Regions from separate parts of the Rhizobium sp. TBD182 genome, predicted to be linked through region 3. Evidence: predicted binding sites of a transcription regulator. Region 3 holds the regulator's gene; each other region holds the start of a gene.
What was found. The regulator PhoB, encoded in region 3, activates phosphate uptake and scavenging genes when phosphate is short. The targets are predictions, from matches to a motif close to TGTCATNNANCTGTCAT.
Positions count from the first base shown of each region.

Region 1 (6,946 bases), 780 kb from region 3:
TTTCCGGGGCGATCCGTCTTCCGCACTGCTGGAGGTGCTCGATCCGGAACAGAACTCCACCTTCATGGACCACTATCTTGAAGTGGAATACGACCTGTCCGACGTGATGTTCGTGACCACGGCCAACACGCTGAACATTCCAGGTCCCCTGATGGACCGTATGGAAGTGATCCGCATCGCCGGTTACACGGAGGACGAAAAGCGCGAAATCGCCAAGCGTCACCTGCTGCCGAAGGCGATCAAGGAACATGCCCTGCGTCCGGAAGAGTTCTCGGTCAGCGACGACGCTCTGATGATCGTGATCCAGCAGTACACTCGCGAGGCGGGCGTGCGCAGCTTCGAGCGCGAGCTGATGAAGCTTGCACGAAAGGCCGTGACCGAGATCATCAAGGGCAAGGTCAAGTCCGTGGAAGTCACCGCAGCCAATGTCCCGGATTATCTGGGCGTTCCGCGGTTCCGCCACGGTGAAGCCGAGCGTGAGGATCAGGTTGGTGTCGTCACCGGTCTGGCATGGACGGAAGTCGGCGGTGAGTTGCTCACCATCGAAGGCGTGATGATGCCGGGCAAGGGCCGCATGACGGTCACCGGCAACCTCAAGGAAGTGATGAAGGAATCCATTTCGGCAGCGGCATCTTATGTCCGCTCGCGCGCCGTGGACTTCGGCATCGAACCGCCGCGTTTCGACAAGAGCGATATCCACGTTCACGTTCCGGAAGGGGCTACCCCGAAGGACGGACCGTCTGCCGGTGTTGCCATGGCAACCGCCATCGTCTCTATCATGACCGGTATCCCGGTCTCCAAGGATGTGGCGATGACGGGTGAGATCACGCTTCGTGGTCGCGTGCTGCCGATCGGCGGCCTGAAGGAAAAGCTGCTTGCGGCGCTTCGCGGCGGCATCAAGAAGGTGCTCATCCCGGAAGAAAACGCCAAGGACCTGGCGGATATTCCTGATAATGTGAAGAACGAGATGGAGATCATCCCGGTTTCTCGCATGGGTGAGGTCATCAAGCACGCGCTGCTTCGCATGCCCGAGCCAATCGAGTGGGACGGCAGCATCGAAACGCCTGTTATCGCAACTGTCGACGGTGTCGACGAGGGCGGACAGACGATCGCACATTGATTGCCACGTCGTTGTGAAAGCCAGAATCGGTTTTCGCGACACCTGTGCGTAGATTCAATGTGTTAGATGCCGAAAGGCGCGATGCTTCTTTGATGCTCGCAGAACTGGTGCGAAATTGGCACGTTTAAGGGAAAGGCCGGCAGAAATGTCGGCCTTTTTTGTGAAAAACCCCGCAGACCCCTTGTTTTTCAGGCGATTCCAGCGCTTTTGAGTTGCTGCGCGCGGATACAGACGTATTCTGCGCCGGCTTAATTTGAGTCGTTTCAAACCATTGAAAGGGGTGGAAACATGAACAAGAACGAGCTCGTCTCTGCTGTTGCCGAAAAGGCTGGTCTCACGAAGGCAGATGCTGCTTCCGCTGTTGATGCCGTATTCGAAACCGTACAGAACGAACTGAAGAGCGGTGGCGACATCCGTCTCGCTGGCTTCGGCAGCTTCTCCGTAAGCCGTCGTGAAGCCTCCAAGGGTCGTAACCCTTCCACGGGTGCTGAAGTCGATATCCCGGCTCGCAACGTACCGAAGTTTTCCGCAGGCAAGGGCCTGAAGGACGCCGTCAACTCGTAAGGTTTCCGAAAGGCCGTGACGTCCGGCGGCGGGCGGGCGGCTTTTCAGGTTCACGAGGAAACATGTTTTGACGCCCTGACGCCATCATGCCAGCACGTAAACCGGGCGGCTTTTCGAAATGCTTTTTCGGATAGTCCTTTTTTCGAACCGGCAAGATGTACTTGAAAGTAGGAGAGCGCGCCTGTGTAGCCTCCATCCGGTCACACGGCGCTCTGATACGCGGAATGTGCGCACGAACAGGAAAGCCCGGCCTTCATGGTCGGGCTTTTTGATTCCTCCGACAGGAAATGTCATGCCGCTGTCATGTCTCTGACGCAGAAGCCATAGGGTGTTTTTTTGGATCCAAGGGGGATTTATAATGGCGTTCCGACTTTCTCAGATGGCTTTGACTGCTGCTCTGCTCACGTCCGCGGCCTTTCCGGCTGCTGCCGAGCCGGTTTTCAACCGCATCGCATCTTTCCCGGTCGTAAAGAACCTGCCAGCGGACAAGGACGCGAAGACCGTCACTTCAGCTGAAATCGTAACCGCCAGCGAAGACGGTAAGACGCTGATCTATTCGGACAGCCCGCTTGGCGGCATTGGATTCGTTGACATCACCGACGCCAAGGCACCCAAGGCTGGCGGCGCGTTGCTGCTGGAAGGCGAACCGACCTCGGTTGCCGTTGCTGGCGCCAAGGTTCTGGCCGGTGTCAACACGTCCGAAAACCGCGCCAAGCCGTCCGGAAAGCTGGTGACGGTCGATATCGCCACCAAGAAGATCGAAGCGAGCTGCGATCTCGGCGGCCAGCCAGATTCTGTCGCAATTTCCCCGGACAAGACCTTCGCCGCCATCGCGATCGAGAACGAACGCGATGAGGAGGTGAACGAAGGCGCCCTGCCACAGATGCCCGCCGGTTACCTGGTGACGGTCGGTCTGAAAAACGGCGTTGCTGACTGCGCGACGCTGAAGAAGATCGACGTGACCGGCCTTGCCGAAATCTCCCCGGAAGATCCGGAGCCGGAATTCGTCTCGATCAATGCCAATGGCGAGATCGCGCTCACACTGCAGGAAAACAACCACATCGTCATCATCGACGGCAAGACCGGTACGGTAAAGACGCATTTCTCCGCCGGCACGGTTGATCTGGAAGGCGTCGACACGAAGACGGACGGCCAGATCAAGTTCACCGACAAGCAGGAAGGCCGCAAGCGTGAGCCAGATGCCGTGAAGTGGCTGGACAATGACCGCATAGTCATCGCCAATGAGGGTGACTGGCAGGGCGGCGCGCGCGGCTTCACCATTTTCGACAAGACCGGCAAGCTTCTTTATGAAGCCGGTGCCACCCTTGAGCACGCTGCCGCCAGCATCGGCCACTATCCGGAAAAGCGCTCCAAGGCCAAGGGCATCGAGCCGGAAGGTCTGGAGGCGGCAACCTTCGATGGCCAGAAGTACTTCTTCGTTCTTGCCGAGCGCGCGTCTCTCGCTGCGGTCTACAAGGATACGGGCGGCACACCGGAACTGGTCCAGCTTCTGCCCTCGGGCATTTCGCCTGAAGGCGCCGTCGCCATTCCGTCGCGCAATCTTCTCGTCACTGCCAACGAAGCCGATCTCGTCGAAGATGGCGGCGCTCGCTCGCATGTCATGATCTATGAACGCGCAGAAGGCCAGATTGCCTACCCGCAGCTCGCTTCCGCCACCGTGGATGGCGCACCGATCGGCTGGGGCGCTCTCTCCGGTCTGGTGGGCGATGCTGAAAAGCCTGGCATCCTCTATGCCGTGTCCGACTCGGTCTATGGAAACCAGCCGTCGATCTACACCATCGACGCAACGAAGAAGCCCGCCACCATAACCAGCGCCCTGCGCATCAAGCGCGACGGTATCGCAGCCCAGAAACTCGACATCGAAGGCATTACGCTTGACGGTAAGGGCGGCTTCTGGCTGGCCTCGGAAGGTGACAGTGCCAAGCTCGTGCCCCACGCACTCTACAATGTCAGCGCCAAGGGCGAGATCAAGGCTGAGATCGCTCTGCCGAAGGAACTGCTGGCTGGCGAAACCCGTTTCGGTTTCGAAGGCGTGACCATGATCGGCAAGGGCGACGACGCGACGCTGTGGATGGCCGTACAGCGCGAGTGGGGCACGGACGAGAAGGGTTTCGTCAAGCTCGTCTCCTACAATCCGAAGTCCAAGGAATGGGGCGCCGTGCGTTACCCGCTCGACAAGACCGAGGCAGGCTGGGTCGGCCTTTCTGAAATCACCGCACAGGGCGACTATGTCTATATCGTCGAGCGCGACAATCAGGTCGGTGACAAGGCAAAGATCAAGAAGCTTTACCGCGTCGCGATCGCTGACCTGAAGCCGGGCAAGATCGGTGGCGAACTGCCGCTGGTGGCCAAGCAGGAAGCACATGATTTCCTGCCGGACCTCAAGGCCCAGACGAATGGCTATACCGTTGACAAGCTGGAAGGCTTCACCTTCGACAAGGCAGGAACGGCCTATGTCGTCACTGACAATGACGGCGTCGACGGATCTTCCGGCGAAACGCTGTTCTTTACCGTCGATCTGAAGGCGATCAACTGATCGGGCAGAATAGAATCGCAAATGAGAAAAGCCGGGCATAGCCCGGCTTTTTTGTGCGGCGGAAGAAACCCCGATTTTGGAAATGCCGATTCCCCACGATGAGTCGCATACCAGCCGTTAAAACCGGCATGGTCGCGTCGCTATCGCATAATCGAGGGTGTTATCCGGAGGACTTCCATGAATGTGCAGTGGACCAGATCGCTAGAGATCACCGCCCCATGGAATTCTTGCTTTTGGGAGTGCTGTCTTTTTCCGAGTCCTGCTGGACCCAGCGGAAAAAAATATAAACAGGCAGCGCAATAAGCGCGAGTGTTACAAACGCGTCGACCGACATGGTTTCATCCATCATTTATACCGTTCATCATGAAACGGCTCGAAAACAATGCATGAAATCTCTTTAAAAAGTCTGAATCTGCTTATTTTTCGGGATGTTGCGGGGTGGCACACCTATTGGAGCCGGCCTGTATGAATGTGAAACAGGAGTGCCGATCTGGCATAGACTCACGCCGGAAAAGCCGCTTCACCAGCCCAAGGCCGCGGCCGTCTACAGAATCGGGGGCAGGGCCCGTGATTCCCGATGCCGGAGGTTTACGGCGGAACGCACCGACATCCGAAAGAGCTTCGGCCTGGTAACGCACAAGTTCTGAAGAAGCTGGAAAATGGTGGGCGATGAGAGACTCGAACTCCCGACATCCTCGGTGTAAACGAGGCGCTCTACCAACTGAGCTAATCGCCCTTCGCGTCTTGCAGATCGTGTCTGCCGCGTCGGTGGCCGTGATGTATTCGGATCGGAAAAAAACCGCAAGGGCTTTTGTGAAGTTTTTTTGTTTTTTTTCCGGACAGCTTTGCCCATTGGCAGAGGTGATCGGCAAAAAGCCGGGAACTGCGGGCTTTTCGATAAAAACAACGCCCGGCCGTTACCTTTGGCGGTATGCTGGAATCGCGTTACGGACGCCCCGGCTGTGGACAAGTTTTTTGTTTTTGTTGGGAAAAGCCCGGAAAACAAGGCATTCGCTGCAATGCCGGTCAAAGGCCTTTCAGTTTTTTCCGATCAAAATGAAGAAGCTTATTCTTTTGTCGTGAAACCTGCTTGACACCCCCGCACGAACGCCGTAGTTAGCCGCTCAACGAACAGCCGAGGCTTGTTCGTACGGCGAGACTAAGGTCTTGTCGGTCAGGATAAGCGGGTGTAGCTCAGTTGGTTAGAGTGCCGGCCTGTCACGCCGGAGGTCGCGGGTTCGAGCCCCGTCACTCGCGCCATCCTGTTCCTCGGAAAAAACGCAGACGAATGTCTGTGAAGCGCGGGTGTAGCTCAGTCGGTTAGAGTGCCGGCCTGTCACGCCGGAGGTCGCGGGTTCGAGCCCCGTCACTCGCGCCATTTCTTTCACCGAAATGACACTCCCAAACGAAGCAAGCAGGCATAGTCCTGCCATATCGGCAATGGCGATTTCAGCGCCTGTTTCCGGCATTTGCGAGCGCGGTTTTTCCTGCTGTTTTTAGTCAAGTTTCGATATCGAGAGATCGTCACTTCGCTGCCATTTTGACGTAAAATTCGTGTGACTTTTTTGCGGTTGCGTCGTTCAATCGATTATTATTGTATTTGAGGGGCTTAGCCCGGAATTGTGGCCCAAATTTGCGTCAATTCCGGCAATATTGTTGCCAATCAATGCGGCAGGTGTCTTGAAATGGTGCCTAAACTCTTGCAGAGAGAGCGCGGCTGCGCTAACCACTTTGGCGTTGCAACATATTTGTGCGCCTTTAGACTTTCAGTCGCAAAGGCAGGTCCGGCACCCGGCCGGACAGGGAAGAGACCATGACTGAACTCCTCAGTTCCTATATTCCGATCGCAATCTTTATCGGTATCGCTCTTGTCATTGGCCTGGCGCTTCTCATCGCGCCTTTCGCTGTCGCTTATAAGGCGCCGGACCCGGAAAAGCTCTCCGCTTTCGAGTGCGGTTTCAATGCCTTCGACGACGCCCGCATGAAGTTCGATATCCGGTTTTATCTGGTGTCCATTCTCTTCATCATCTTCGACCTGGAAGTCGCCTTCCTGTTCCCCTGGGCTGTGTCCTTCGGTGATATGGGCTGGTTCGGTTTCTGGTCTATGATGGTGTTCCTCGCCGTTCTCACCATCGGCTTTATCTATGAGTGGAAGAAGGGAGCGCTGGAATGGGCATGAGCCAGAACAACAGCACGCTCGTTGCACCGCAGCCGAAGGGGATCATCGATCCCGCGACCGGCAAGCCTGTCGGCAGCAACGATGCCTACTTCACGGAAATCAACGACGAGCTGGCCGACAAGGGCTTTCTCGTCACCTCGACCGACGAGCTGATCACGTGGGCGCGTACCGGCTCCCTGATGTGGATGCAGTTCGGTCTTGCCTGCTGCGCCGTCGAGGGTCTGATGCAGGCTTCCGGCCCGCGTTACGACATGGAGCGCTTCGGTGTCGCCCCGCGCGCCTCGCCGCGCCAGTCGGACGTGATGATCGTCGCGGGAACGCTGACCAACAAGATGGCGCCGGCACTGCGCAAGGTCTATGACCAGATGCCTGAGCCGCGTTACGTCATCTCCATGGGCTCCTGCGCCAATGGCGGCGGCTATTACCATTATTCCTACGCCGTCGTTCGCGGCTGCGACCGAGTCGTGCCGGTGGATATCTACGTTCCGGGCTGTCCCCCCACGGCGGAGGCGCTGCTTTACGGCGT
Region 1 covers NZ_BDLN01000001.1:627,554-634,499, reverse strand. Annotated here, with positions in the region: gene lon (endopeptidase La) at 1-1,120, shown strand, start outside; gene hupB (DNA-binding protein HupB) at 1,409-1,684, shown strand; gene T18_RS03195 (esterase-like activity of phytase family protein) at 2,043-4,241, shown strand; gene T18_RS26940 (hypothetical protein) at 4,450-4,590, opposite strand; tRNA gene T18_RS03190 (tRNA-Val) at 4,902-4,977, opposite strand; gene T18_RS27470 (hypothetical protein) at 5,204-5,335, shown strand; tRNA gene T18_RS03180 (tRNA-Asp) at 5,425-5,501, shown strand; tRNA gene T18_RS03175 (tRNA-Asp) at 5,543-5,619, shown strand; gene T18_RS03170 (NADH-quinone oxidoreductase subunit A) at 6,055-6,420, shown strand; gene T18_RS03165 (NuoB/complex I 20 kDa subunit family protein) at 6,411-6,946, shown strand, end outside.
Region 1: T18_RS03195 (esterase-like activity of phytase family protein) is a predicted target of PhoB. The motif match lies at 1,973-1,989, and genes of this name have one in related genera.

Region 2 (6,946 bases), 240 kb from region 3:
GGGTGGTGACGTCATCGAACACGGTCTGACAGACCGGGTGCTGGATGATCCGCGCGAACCCTACACGCAATTGCTTGTTTCCTCCATTTTGCAGGTTTGACGCCATGCCGACACCCCTTATCGTTTCGGAAGTCTTCAAAAGCTTCACCATGCATCTTCGCGATGGCATCGAACTGCCTGTTGTCCGCGATGTCAGTTTCTCCGTGTCCGGCGGAGAATGTGTCGTGCTCGGCGGCCCGTCCGGCATCGGCAAAAGCTCGATCCTGAAAATGCTCTATGGCAATTATGCCATCGACAGCGGCCAAATCCTCATCCGCCACGAGGATCAGGTCATCGACATGGGCAGCGCCTCGCCGCGCACCATCCTCGAGATTCGCCATCGCACCATCGGGTATGTCAGCCAGTTTCTGCGCACCGTGCCGCGCGTTCCGGCGATCGACGTCGTCGCCGAGCCGCTTTTTGCGCGCAAGGTTGCCGCGGAAGAGGCCCGCGAGCAGGCAGCCGTTCTGCTTTCGAAACTCAACCTGCCGCGGGAATTGTGGTCGCTGCCGCCAGCAACCTTTTCCGGCGGCGAGCAGCAGCGCGTCAACATCGCACGCGGTTTCATCACCGATCACGCGATCCTGCTTCTCGATGAACCGACCGCATCCCTGGATGCCGCCAACCGACGGGTGGTCGTGGAGATGATCGCGGAAAAGAAGTGCAAAGGGACGGCCTTGCTCGGTATTTTCCATGACGAGGAAGTGCGGGAAGCCGTGGCCGATCGCGTTCTGGATGTCTCGCAATTCTCCCCCCGGAAGGCAGCGGCATGAGTGTGAAGGTCGGTCTCGAACCTGTTGTCCACGAAAGTGCCCGCGTCACCAATTCATCGATCGGCCGCTATACCGAAATTTCGGAACGCTGCCGCATCGAGGAAGTGGAGATGGGCGACTATTCCTATGTCATGCAGGACGGTGCGATCTGGTGCGCCACCATCGGCAAATTCGTCAACATCGCCGCATCCGTCCGCATCAACGCGACCAATCATCCGATGTCGCGCGCCACACTTCACCATTTCACCTACCGTGCCCGCAATTATTGGGACGACGCCGAAGATGAAAATGACTTCTTCGCCGCCCGCCGCGCCAAGCGCGTGGTGATCGGCCACGATGTCTGGATTGGCCATGGCGCGACCATCCTGCCTGGCGTCACAATCGGAAACGGTGCGGTAATCGGGGCCGGTGCGGTCGTGTCGAAAGACGTTGCGCCCTATACCATCGTCGGCGGCGTACCCGCCCGGCTGATCAGGAACCGCTTCCCGGCGGACCTTGGCCAGCGCATGGACGATCTCAAATGGTGGGACTGGGACCACGCAACGCTGCGCGGCGCACTGGACGATTTCCGCACCCTCGCCGCCGAGGATTTCGTGGCGAAATACGCCGGGTAAAATCGCGCCACACCGAAGAAACTGCAGATTCCGGGGGTCGTGCTCCGGGGTCTCTCTAACCATGTCTGCGAGACACCCGCCGGCCTCAATCCGGTGGCACGACTACTAAAAGGTTCGCAGGCGACCACGCGCACGCCTTATCTGCGCATTCTGTAATATTTTCTTCATCAAACTGACATTCACGCTTCACGCACCGCTGTTAGGTCGAACCCCATCAGAAGAAGATTGGACGGGGAAATGAGCTTTCACCTGAAGCAAGTCACGCGCCGTTTCGGCAACCACACTGCGGTCGATTCCGTGAATGTGGAAATTCCGCAAGGCCAGATGGTTGGCGTGATTGGACGTTCTGGCGCAGGAAAGTCAACGCTGCTGCGAATGATCAACCGCCTCGTCGATCCCTCCTCGGGTTCCATTCATTTCAACGACACGGAAGTCTCTTCGTTGAAGGGTGCCGCCCTGCGCAACTGGCAGCGCGACTGCGCGATGATCTTCCAGCAGTTCAATCTGGTGCCGCGTCTCGACGTGCTCACCAATGTCATGCTCGGCCGCCTGAACCACCGTTCGACCGTGCTCAGCCTGTTCAACATCTTCACGGATGAAGAGCGCCTGATGGCGATTGCCGCCCTCGAGCGGCTCGGCATCGAGCACGTAGCCATGCAGGCGGCGGGCACGCTTTCCGGCGGCCAGCAGCAGCGCGTCGCTATCGCCCGGGCACTAATGCAGTCTCCGAAGATGGTTCTCGCCGACGAGCCGATCGCCTCTCTCGATCCCCTGAACGCCAAGATCGTCATGGACGCCCTGCGCGACATCAACGAGCGTGAAGGCATCACCGTCATCACCAATCTGCATACGCTGGATACGGCGCGCAATTATTGCGAACGCATTATCGGCATGTCGCAGGGTCGAGTCGTTTTCGACGGAACACCCGCCGAACTGACGGCTGCGGCGGTCACGGAGATTTACGGCACGGATTCACACGGCGCCGGCATCGACGAGACCATGACCTCGACCAGCATCAATATTCCCGGCGCGCAGCTTGCCGCGCGTCCGGTTCAGCAATCTGCCGGTCCCGAACCGCTGGCTCTCGCCGGGCTCTGAGGAACCGCTCAGCATCGTTTGCGCCCGCGTCAAGGGCCGATACTTCACAACAAACTCCGGCTCGCCGGGAAACAGGAGAAAGTCCATGTTGAAGAAAATCCTTCTTTCGGCAGTCGCCCTTGGCGTTCTGGCCGGTTCGGCCATGGCTCAGGACGTCAAGGTCCTGCGTATCGGCCTCGACGGTTCGGAAAATGAAGCCGACCAGATCCGCAACACGAAGTGCGTTGCCGATGGCCTCAAGGCTGCAACCGGCGTTTCCGAAGTTCAGGTTTTCCCGTCGCCGGACTATAACGGCGTTATCCAGGGCCTGCTCGGCGGCACCATCGACATTGCATCCATGGGCGCTTCTTCCTACGCCAAGATCGCCATTGCCGATCCCAAGGCCGTCGATCCGATCCTGACCTATACCGGCTCTGACGGTTCCAGCGGCTACTACACGATCATGGTTGCCCGCAAGGACAGCGGCATCAAGTCTCTGGCTGACGCCAAGGGCAAGAAGATCGGCTTCGCCGACCCTGACTCCACCTCGGGCTTCCTCGTCCCGAACGTATCGATCCCGAAGGAAACCGGCGTTCCGGTCAAGGAATATTTCTCCGAAACCGGCTTCGGCGGCGGCCATGAGAACCTCGTTCTCGCCGTTCTCGACAAAAAGTTCGACGTCGGCACGACATTCGGTTCGGGCGTCGGCAAGTGGGAAGAAGGCTACTCCGGCGGCAACCTTCACCAGATGGTCAAGAAGGGCAACCTCGACATGGACGATATCGTTCAGGTCTGGAAATCCCCGCTGATCCCGAACGGTCCGCTTCTCGTTGCCAACAAGATCGGTGACAGCATGAAGCAGAAGGTCGAAGACTTCTTCATGGAACTGCCGAAGAAGGATCTCGCCTGCTTCCAGGGTTACACCCAGGGCAAGAACACTGCCTACATCAAGGTCGACCCGGCTTTCTACCAGACGATCATCGACGCCCGTAAGTCCGTTATCGGCGGCTGATCCTCAGATCATATGCGGAAGCGGCGGTGCCTTGCGGCATCGCCGCTTTTGCCAATAAAGGAAAGCGGCATGGCGACCACACTGCAACATGGTACCCTCACGCCTGAGGGATTGAGCACATCGTCCCGAACGGTGATGCGTCATTATCAACAGCAGCTTAGGACACGGCGGATTTATACCGTTATGTCGCTCGTTATCTTCCTCATCGTCCTTGCCGCCTCACTGAATTTCGCCAATGAGGCCAATTCGGGCAAGTTCTTCGAGCGCCTGCCATATTTTTTCGACTTCATGAAAACATTCGTGCCAGATAGCCCGCTCGAGGTCTTCCGGGCGATGTTCGACCTGCCGTCGCCCTATGACAACGGTTCGCTGAAATACAACTATGTCGCGGATCGCGTTTACATCACCAACGGTTTCTACATACCGCATTTCATCTATCAGCTGATCATCACGCTCAACATCGCGCTGGTCTCGACGATAATAGGCACGACCTTCGCATTTGTGCTGTGCTTCTTTGCCTCCACCAACCTTATCGGTGCCGGCCTCGTGCGCTGGGTGGTTCGCCGGGTAATGGAGATCCTGCGCGCTTTTCCGGAGATCGTCGTCGCGGGATTGCTGACTGCCATCTTATCGATCGGGCCGATCGCGGCGATCATCGCGATTTCCGTGCACACCATCGGGGCTCTGGGGAAGCTATTCTTCGAAGTCGTGGAAAATGCCGACATGAAGGCGGATGAAGGCCTGCGTGCCGCGGGTGCCAACTGGCTGGAGCGGGTTCGCTTTGCCATCGTGCCGCAGGTCCTGCCCAATTTCGTGTCCTATGCATTGCTGCGTGCCGAAATCAACGTACGCGCCTCGACCATCATCGGCGCCGTTGGTGGTGGCGGCATTGGCGAGGTCTTCCGGCTGTCGATCGGTAACGATCACGCCTCCAAGACCTATGCCATCATCATCCTGCTGCTGATCACCATCATCGCCGTAGACCAGTTTTCCAGCTGGTTGCGCCGCAGGCTGATTGGCCATCAATCCTTCGAATTCGGACGGGGAGCGGCCTGATGTCGTCCAGCTTCATTCTCAATACCGCAGACCGCGAGAGGCTGACGGCCGCACATCCCGCAATTTTCAATCGCGGCTTCATGCAGCGATACGGCTTGCTGACCGGTATTGTCGCCGTCCTCGTCTATCTCACCGCCTGCTTTTTCTTCTTCAATGTCGGCCCCGCTTTCATGCAGGGCCGATGGGATCGCGCTTCGAGCTACATTCAGGACTGGTATTCCTGGCGGGCCCAGCCACGCCTTCGTTTCGAAGACGGCAAGGTGAACCCGCAGTGGTCAAGCCGGATGCAATATCCCGCCGATGCGCCGATCGACTGGCTGCAACCCTTGCCGGATGGCGGCTACAGCGTCGTTTACGCGGGCACGCAAAACCGTCTGGACGTAACGCCGACCCGGGTGGACGTCTATGTCGACGGCAAGAACTATCCCGTCATCATCAATGGCGACAAGGCCCTGGCGCCTGAGGTCCTGCCGCAAGAGATCACGCAGGACGGCAACAAGGTTCTCGTGCATTACGGTTTTGCCGGACAGGCGGAAATCCGCACCAGCCAGGTTTACGTGCAGCGGCGGTTCCTCGGATGGGCGAACTTCCTGTTCGATACCAAATCGGAATTCTGGGGCAAGAGCTACGGCGACCTTGCCGCACTGGCGCTGTGGGGGGAAAGGCTCGATCCCACGCGCTCAAACATCAGCCACATGGTCGATGATTTCCTCGACAATGGTGTCTGGCAGCACGCCGATATTCTTTCCAAGCTGATGCAGACGCTGGTGATGGCCTTTGTGGGCACGCTGTTCGGCACGCTCGTTGCCCTGCCGCTCGCTTTTCTCGCCGCACGCAATATCACCGCCAACAGGGCCGCCAACTGGGGCATGAAGCGTCTGTTCGACTTCCTGCGCTCGATCGACATGCTGATCTGGGCGCTGTTTTTCACCCGCAGCTTCGGTCCGGGGCCGATCCCCGGCATTGCCGCGATCTTCTTCACCGATACCGGCGCGCTCGGCAAGGTCTATGCCGAGGCGCTGGAGAATGTTGACGACAAGCAGCGCGAGGGCGTCAAATCGGTTGGCGCTTCTCCCATTGCCGTCAATCGTTTCGGCGTGCTTCCGCAGGTCCTGCCGGTCTTCATTTCCCAGTCGCTTTATTTCTGGGAAAGCAACACCCGTTCCGCCACGATCATCGGTGCGGTTGGCGCTGGCGGCATCGGTTTGAAACTGCTGGAAGCGATGGGTACCAATGCCGACTGGGACAAGGTCGCTTATATGGTGCTGCTCATTCTCTTCGTGGTTTTCCTGTTCGACCACATCTCGAATTCCCTGCGGTCGCGCCTGATCGGGAAAACCCAGCATTAATTCATAAAGCAGGAGCGGGATTTCGCTATCCCGCTTCCCGAGACGTGCGCAAAACCGGAACCTCTTTGCAAAGTCAGATACATCCCCTCAATGCGCCAGCATCCGTCTTGCGGACATTCGAGAGACACGCAGCGTTTCAAGCGCTTTTTTTCCTGGGGCATCATCATTCTGTCACGGAAAGCGATTACCTCGCACTCCTGACCTTGCGGGAAGCGGGCGAGTCACGCCAAATAGCTTTTCATCCAGGTTTTCCATGACACCGAAGAGTGCTTGCCGTGCGCTACGCCATCTATTTTTCTCCGGCTAAAGATCATCCACTGACTGAAGCGGCGTCGCGCTGGCTGGGACGCAATGCCTTTTCCGGCGCGCAACATGATGACCATGCCGCTTATGCGGAGATGACCGAGGAGCCGCGCCGTTACGGTTTCCACGCGACGCTGAAAGCCCCCTTCGAGCTTTCCGAAAAATACAGCGAAGCGGATCTCGTCGCCGCCCTCGAACAGTTTGCGGCCAGCCAGTCCGTCTTCGATATTCCGCGTGTTGTCATCGGCGCACTCGGGCCGTTTTTCGCGCTCGTTCCGGATCGCACCTACCAGCCGCTGCAGGATTTTGCCGCTGAGATCGTCGACCATTTCGACCGTTTTCGCGCGCCCTTGTCCGAGACCGACATTGCCCGCCGGCGCCCGCAAAACCTGACCGAAAGCCAGCGGCAAAATCTGTCGCTCTGGGGTTATCCGCATGTCATGGACGACTTCCGCTTTCATATGACGCTGACGGGCCGCATCGACGAAAGCGACGCGCCCGCTATCCAGGATGTGCTTTCGACCAAGTTTTCCGAGTTCGTCGACCGGCCTCTCACCATTTCCGGCCTCGCTTTGTTCGTTGAGAAAACGCGCGGCGCACCATTTACCGTTCATCGCTGGCACCCGCTTGGCCAGCCGCCAAAGAAAGATGCTGACCCATGACCGAGCATGCCCTTTCCAACGCCCGTATCGTTCTGGAAGACGATATTATTCTGGGATCCGT
Region 2 covers NZ_BDLN01000001.1:1,648,434-1,655,379, forward strand. Annotated here, with positions in the region: gene phnK (phosphonate C-P lyase system protein PhnK) at 1-100, shown strand, start outside; gene phnL (phosphonate C-P lyase system protein PhnL) at 105-812, shown strand; gene T18_RS08280 (DapH/DapD/GlmU-related protein) at 809-1,426, shown strand; gene phnC (phosphonate ABC transporter ATP-binding protein) at 1,664-2,524, shown strand; gene phnD (phosphonate ABC transporter substrate-binding protein) at 2,610-3,515, shown strand; gene phnE (phosphonate ABC transporter, permease protein PhnE) at 3,585-4,571, shown strand; gene phnE (phosphonate ABC transporter, permease protein PhnE) at 4,571-5,920, shown strand; gene T18_RS08305 (DUF1045 domain-containing protein) at 6,187-6,885, shown strand; gene T18_RS08310 (alpha-D-ribose 1-methylphosphonate 5-triphosphate diphosphatase) at 6,882-6,946, shown strand, end outside.
Region 2: phnC (phosphonate ABC transporter ATP-binding protein) is a predicted target of PhoB. The motif match lies at 1,589-1,605, and genes of this name have one in related genera.

Region 3 (6,946 bases):
GATTCCCGCGACTCTTGCCACGGAGTCGGGCTGGCACTAGGTTAATCGCTAATTACTAGACTGCATTGCGGCGGAACTAGTCACCGAAAATCAGGCGGAAACCACGCTTGCGGCATGCGCGCGAGACGGAGAGGGATTCTGCCGAAAATACACGCGACAAGCGGAGAAGCGGCATGAACTGGACAGACGAACGAGTCGAAAAGCTCAAGAAATTGTGGTCCGAGGGCCTTAGCGCCAGCCAGATTGCAGCGCAGCTGGGCGGCGTCAGCCGTAATGCCGTGATAGGCAAGGTCCATCGTCTCAATCTGCCGGGACGCGTCAAGGCTGGCGGTCCAGTGACTTCGGCACGCTCCGCGCCGAAGCGCACCGCTGCCCCTGCATCGCGTGCGACGACTTTCGCAGGTCGCGTCAACGCGGCACCGGCGCGCATCCTCACCCGTTCGAACGCGGCAACGGCGCTGCACGAGGAGATCGATATCGAGACCGCGCAGGTTCTCGATTACGTTCCTTCCAAGAACGTTGTCACGCCGATTTCCCGTCGCCTGACGCTGACGGAACTGACCGAGCGCACCTGCAAATGGCCGGTTGGCGATCCGCTGAAGGACGACTTCCATTTCTGCGGTTGTGAAGCGCTGGAATCTTCGCCCTATTGCAAGTTCCATGCGAAACTCGCCTACCAGCCGGTGAGCGAGCGCCGCAAGGCTTGAGTGTTGCGGCACGCATTCAGCACTCAAAAATTACGGGCCTTCGGGCCCGTTTTTTTATGACAAAAATAAAGCGGCTTTCTGGGCGGCTTGATGGCAGGCCGCACCCTTTCCCCTTACTATTGGGCGTGACCCCTCAATCCGGATTTCAACGCGCTGCCGATCTTCTCCGGTCAAAACGGACAATGGCATCGAGTTTGGCGGATACTCATATAGAAAAAGCCCGAAATCGTTTCAGATTTCGGGCTTCCTGATTTTTTGGTGCACTACTTCGCCAGCGAAACTATCTGGTTCCGCTTCGCTCAGGCTTCCATCGAATATCCCGCACCACGCACCGTGCGGATGACATCCTGCATGTGCGAGAAATTCAGGGCCTTGCGCAGACGTCCGACATGCACATCGACAGTGCGCTCGTCGACATAGATATCGTGACCCCAGACGCCATCCAGCAATTGCGAGCGGGAAAACACCCGACCCGGCGACGTCATCAGGAATTCCAGCAAGCGGAATTCCGTCGGGCCGAGGCGCACTTCGCGGCTTTTGCGGTGAACGCGATGGGTCTCGCGGTCCAGTTCGATATCGCCGCATTTGAGCACCGACGACAGAACCTCGGGACGGGCCCGACGCAACATGGCCTTGACCCGGGCCATGAGTTCCGGCGTCGAGAACGGCTTGACGACATAATCGTCAGCGCCCGTAGCGAGACCGCGAACCCGTTCGCTCTCTTCGCCACGCGCCGTCAGCATGATGATGGGCAGGCGTTCTGTTTCCGGCCGCATTCTCAAGCGCCGGCACAGTTCGATACCGGAGACACCGGGCAACATCCAGTCCAGGATGAGAAGATCCGGAATGCGCTCCTGCAGCCTGATTTCCGCCTCATCGCCACGGGGTATCGTGTCGACGTCGTATCCCTCAGCCTCGAGATTGTAACGAAGCAGGACGCTCAACGCTTCCTCGTCTTCCACAACTGCAATCTTGGGCACCATATGCTGAACTCCGCAAGCTTCTGCTTGTCTGTTACTCGGTCACCGAACCAAGCGTGTTGGAACTGTCGTCCTTCGGACGCTCGCCCTCCGGCTGGCTGCCGGTGGTCATGTAATAGATCGTCTCTGCGATATTCGTCGCATGATCGCCGATACGCTCGATGTTCTTGGCGCAGAACAGAAGATGCGTGCAGGTGGTGATGTTGCGCGGGTCTTCCATCATGTAGGTCAGAAGCTCCCGGAAGAGCGACGTGTACATGGCATCGATTTCCTCGTCGCGTTCACGGATCGCATTGGCCTTTTCGGCGGAACGCGTGGAATAGACGTCGAGGACTTCCTTGAGCTGCACCAGCGCCAGGTCGGACAGATGCTCGATGCCGCGGGCGAGCTTGCGCGGAACGCCGGTGCCGGCGACAGCGATAACGCGCTTGGCCGTGTTCTTGCCAAGATCGCCGACGCGTTCGAGATCGGCTGCGATACGCAGGGTGCCGATGATCTCGCGAAGGTCTGCCGCCATCGGCTGACGCTTGGCGATGGTTACAATCGCCTTGTCGCCAATTTCGCGCTCAGCATGGTCGAGAATGGTATCGTCCGAAATGACTTTCTGCGCAAGCGCAGCATCGGAATTGACGAGTGCGCGCACGGCGTCACCGCACATCTGCTCGGCAAGACCGCCCATTTCGGCGATGCGGCGCGTCAGAAACTTCAGTTCGTCGTCATAGGCAGACAGGATATGCGAATGGGTCGTTGTCTGTGTCATGGTCTATTCCTCCGGCTTGGCCTGCATGCGCGTGCCCAACAGCGGGGCACGGCAGAGGCACCAGTCTTGTACGGTTACGATAAAGCACCGGCCGGGGATCAGCCGAAGCGGCCCATGATGTAGTCCTGCGTGCGCTGGTCGTCCGGATTGGTGAACATCTTGTCGGTTTCGTTTTCTTCGACAAGATGACCAAGATGGAACATGGCCGTACGCTGGGAAACGCGCGCCGCCTGCTGCATGGAGTGCGTGACGATGACGATGGTGTAGTTGGTGCGCAGTTCGTGGATCAGTTCCTCGACCTTCGCAGTCGCGATCGGATCCAGCGCCGAGCACGGCTCGTCCATCAGGATCACTTCCGGGCTGACGGCAACCGCGCGTGCGATGCACAGACGCTGCTGCTGGCCACCGGAGAGGCCCGTGCCAGATTCCAGCAAACGATCCTTCACCTCGTTCCAGAGACCCGCTTTCTGCAGGCTATGCTCGACGATCTGGTCCATATCCGCCTTGTTGCGGGCGAGACCGTGGATACGCGGGCCGTAGGCGATGTTCTCATAAATCGTCTTCGGAAACGGGTTCGGCTTCTGGAACACCATGCCGACGCGGGCACGCAGTTCCACGACGTCGATCTGCTGATCGTAGATATCGTCGGTATCGAGCGTGATCTTGCCGGTGACCCGGCAACCGTCGATCGTGTCGTTCATGCGGTTCAAGGTGCGCAGGAAAGTGGATTTACCGCAACCGGACGGGCCGATAAGTGCAGTCACCGTGTTTTCGCGGACATTGAGGTTCACGTCGTAAAGCGCGCGCTTTTCGCCGTAATAAACCGAAACATCCTTGCCGATCATCTTGTATGAGACTTCATTCATTTTCTTGTCCAGCGCCTTTTCAACTGCTGCTTCCGACAACATGTTCATTGCTCTAGCTCCCTCTACCAGCGCCGCTCAAAGCGGCGACGCAACAGGATTGCGCCAACATTCATGAGAATGAGGAACAGAAGCAGGATGATGATAGCGCCAGATGTCCGTTCGACAAAGGCACGCTCAGCTTCGTTCGCCCACATGTAAATCTGCACCGGCAGGGCCGTGGACGGATCCATAGGCGTTGTCGGATAGTTCGCGACGAATGCCACCATGCCGATCAGAAGCAGCGGCGCCGTTTCGCCCAATGCGTGGGCGAGACCGATGATGGTGCCGGTCAGAATGCCAGGCATTGCCAGCGGCAGGACGTGATGGAAAATCGTCTGCATCTTGGAAGCGCCAAGACCGAGTGCGGCGGCGCGGATCGACGGCGGCACGGCCTTCAATGCAGCGCGGGTGGCGATGATGATCGTCGGCAGGGTCATCAGCGTCAGGACGAGGCCGCCGACCAGCGAGGCCGAGCGTGGAAAGCCCATGAAGTTGATGAAGACGGAGAGACCGAGCAGACCGTAAACAATGGAGGGAACAGCCGCCAGATTGTTGATGTTGACCTCGATAAGGTCCGTCAACCGGTTCTTGGGGGCAAATTCCTCCAGATAGATGGAGGCCGCAACACCGATCGGCAGCGACAGCACCAGCACGATCAGCATCATGTAGAACGAGCCGATCAGCGCAACGCCAACACCCGCGGCTTCCGGACGGCTCGAAGCGCCGTTGACGAAGATGCCGGTATTGAAATGCTTGCCAAGCTGTCCGCTTTCCACGAGCTGGTTCATCCAGCCGAGCTGCTGGTTCGAGATACGGCGGTTTGCTTCATCCCCCGACATGTCGACCTGGCCCTTGAAGGCGCTGTCGACATCACCCGACGCCAGAAGCGTGACGCTGCGCGTGGTGCCGATGACGGACGGATCGGCGACGACGATATCACGCAACTGGGTGCGTACGCTGTCGGAGATCATGACGTTGACGGCGCGAAGACCGGCCTTATCCGTCGGCGCGACGCCGAGAACCTTGGCCACCGCATCACGGGCGAGGACGGGGTAGTTGGCCGTCATCAGCTTTGCCGGATTGGTTGCGCGCTCGTTCTTTGGATCAATGATCAGTTCGGAAAACTCGACCGGAACGGTGATCATCGTCTGCTGGAAGGCGGTGTGACCCTTGGATACGACCGACCAGAGCAGCAGAAAGAGGAAGATGAGGCCGAACGAGATTGCTGCCAATCCATAGGCGCGGAAGCGGCGTTCAGCAGCATAGCGACGCTTGATGCCGATATCACGGCGCGTGGCCTTGTTCACGGCGGCAGCACCGGCCGCCGGGGAAACGATGTCGGTCATTCATATTGCTCCCGGTATTTGCGCACGATGTAAAGCGCGTAGATATTCAGGCAAAGCGTGATTGCAAAAAGAGTTATGCCCAGCGCGAAGGCCACCAGCGTTTGCGGCGAGGTAAACTCAAGGTCACCCGTCAGCTGGCTGACAATCTTGACCGTCACTGTTGTCATGGGTTCGAAGGGGTTGAGCTGCAGGCGGGCAGCGACGCCAGCCGCAAGAACCACGATCATGGTCTCGCCGATGGCACGCGACGCCGTCATCAGCACGGCGCCGACGATGCCGGGAAGAGCGGCGGGAAGGATGACCTTCTTGATGGTTTCAGAGCGCGTGGCGCCGAGACCGAGAGAGCCATCGCGCAGCGAACGCGGCACGGCGGTGATGATGTCGTCAGACAGCGACGAAACATAAGGGATCAGCATGATGCCCATGACGAAGCCGGCGGTGATGACGCTCTGCGCCTGGATGAAGTTGGCGTAGTTGCCTGTCGCAAGACCGCTGATCTGTGTGGAAATGTCTCGCAGGAAAGGACCAACGGTCGTCAGCGCGAAGAAGCCGTAGACGATTGTCGGGATGCCCGCGAGCACCTCGAGCAGCGGCTTTACAATCGAGCGAAGGCGCGGCGTCGCATATTCCGACATATAGATCGCCGAAAACAGCCCGACCGGAACGGCGACCAGCATGGCGACGAAACCGATATAGAGCGTGCCGGCGAGCAGCGGGATCAGGCCGAACTGGCCGGAAGAGTCGGTCGCACCGGCAGCGGCAAAACGCGGATCCCATACCGTTCCGAAGAAGAACTGGTGCGCCGGAACCATGGTGAAGAACTGGATCGCTTCTGAAAGCATCGAAAGGACGATGCCGATGGTCGTCAGGATGGCGATGGACGACGCGACGACCAGAGCCGCGAGAATGACCCGCTCCACCCTGTTGCGTGCCCGAAAACGCGGCGCGATTGAACGCAGTGCATAAGCGGCACCCGCGAATGCGGCCAGCAGCACGGTGGCGATCATGCCCAGGCGGCTGGTGGAGGTCATCGCATTCAGCGTCTGGGCGGCATCGACCATGAAACGCTGGGGTTCGCCGGCAATTGCCACGCCCTTCGATGCCAGAAGCGATCTTACCGCAGCCGTATCCGCATCAACCTTTGCGGTTTCTTCCGGCGTCAGACGCTGAAGACCGCGGGCGATGGACGTTACCATGCCGTAGGTCAGGCTCTGCTGCGCTTCGGATTGGGAGCGCACATCTTCGGGAAATTCGCCACGCACCGCAGAGGTAACGATCAGCGGGCTGATAACAAGCCAGATACAGAGAATGAGCGCTGCGGGCAGCACCGCCCAGACGACAGCGTAGGAACCGTGATAACCGGCACGGGAATGCATGCTGGAGGGACGCCCACCAGACAAAGCAACGGCGCGGCGGCTGCCGAGCAGATAACTGCCGATGCCGATCAACACCAGTATCAGCAAAAGGATCGATGTGTTCATTAGAGTTCCCTCGTCGTGCCTCAAGAGCACGGTGCGATATCGGGCAAATCAAAAAGTCATCAAAACGAGACCGCTGGACCATCCAGAGATGCTTGCCGCCTGACTGTAACAAAGTCTGGCAAGCGTCAAGGTTGATACATCCTATCCATCTGTAATCCATCAACAATTATGTGGACGGCGATGGATGGGAACTGTCAACCGTAGACAGCCGCCTTAAGCACAACGGTACCGGAGCGGAGAGAGGGGTGCGGCAGGCCGCACCCCTCCTTGTTTATTACATCGAAGCGCCGGCAGCGAACTTGGAGCGAATTTCTTCGCGTTCTTTTTCCGGAGCGGCAACAAGGCCGTAGTTTGCGAGCGGGGAGTCGGGGCCGATCATTTCGTCAGAAACGAAGAACTCGACATATTCCTTGAGGCCCGGGATAACGCCCAGGTGAGCCTTCTTCACGTAGAAGAACAGCGGGCGCGAAACCGGGTACTTGCCGCTGGCAACGGTTTCCGTGGACGGAACAACGCCGCTGACGGTCGCAACCTTCAGGCGGTCAGCGTTGTTCTCATAAAATGCCAGGCCGAAAACGCCGAGGCCGGTCTTGTTGGCGTCGATGCGGGCAAGCGTCTCGGTGTAGTCGCCGTCGATGTCGACTGCAGCGCCGTCCTTGCGAACTGCAACGCACTTGGCAGCAGCCTGCTTGGCGTCGGTGATCAGCGCCTTGATGGCGTCGGTCGCCTTGGCTTCCTTGCAGCCGTCAGCCATGATCTTCTCTTCG
Region 3 covers NZ_BDLN01000001.1:1,408,786-1,415,731, forward strand. Annotated here, with positions in the region: gene T18_RS07070 (GcrA family cell cycle regulator) at 174-707, shown strand; gene phoB (phosphate regulon transcriptional regulator PhoB) at 1,007-1,690, opposite strand; gene phoU (phosphate signaling complex protein PhoU) at 1,722-2,447, opposite strand; gene pstB (phosphate ABC transporter ATP-binding protein PstB) at 2,546-3,361, opposite strand; gene pstA (phosphate ABC transporter permease PstA) at 3,376-4,698, opposite strand; gene pstC (phosphate ABC transporter permease subunit PstC) at 4,695-6,179, opposite strand; gene T18_RS07100 (substrate-binding domain-containing protein) at 6,454-6,946, opposite strand, start outside.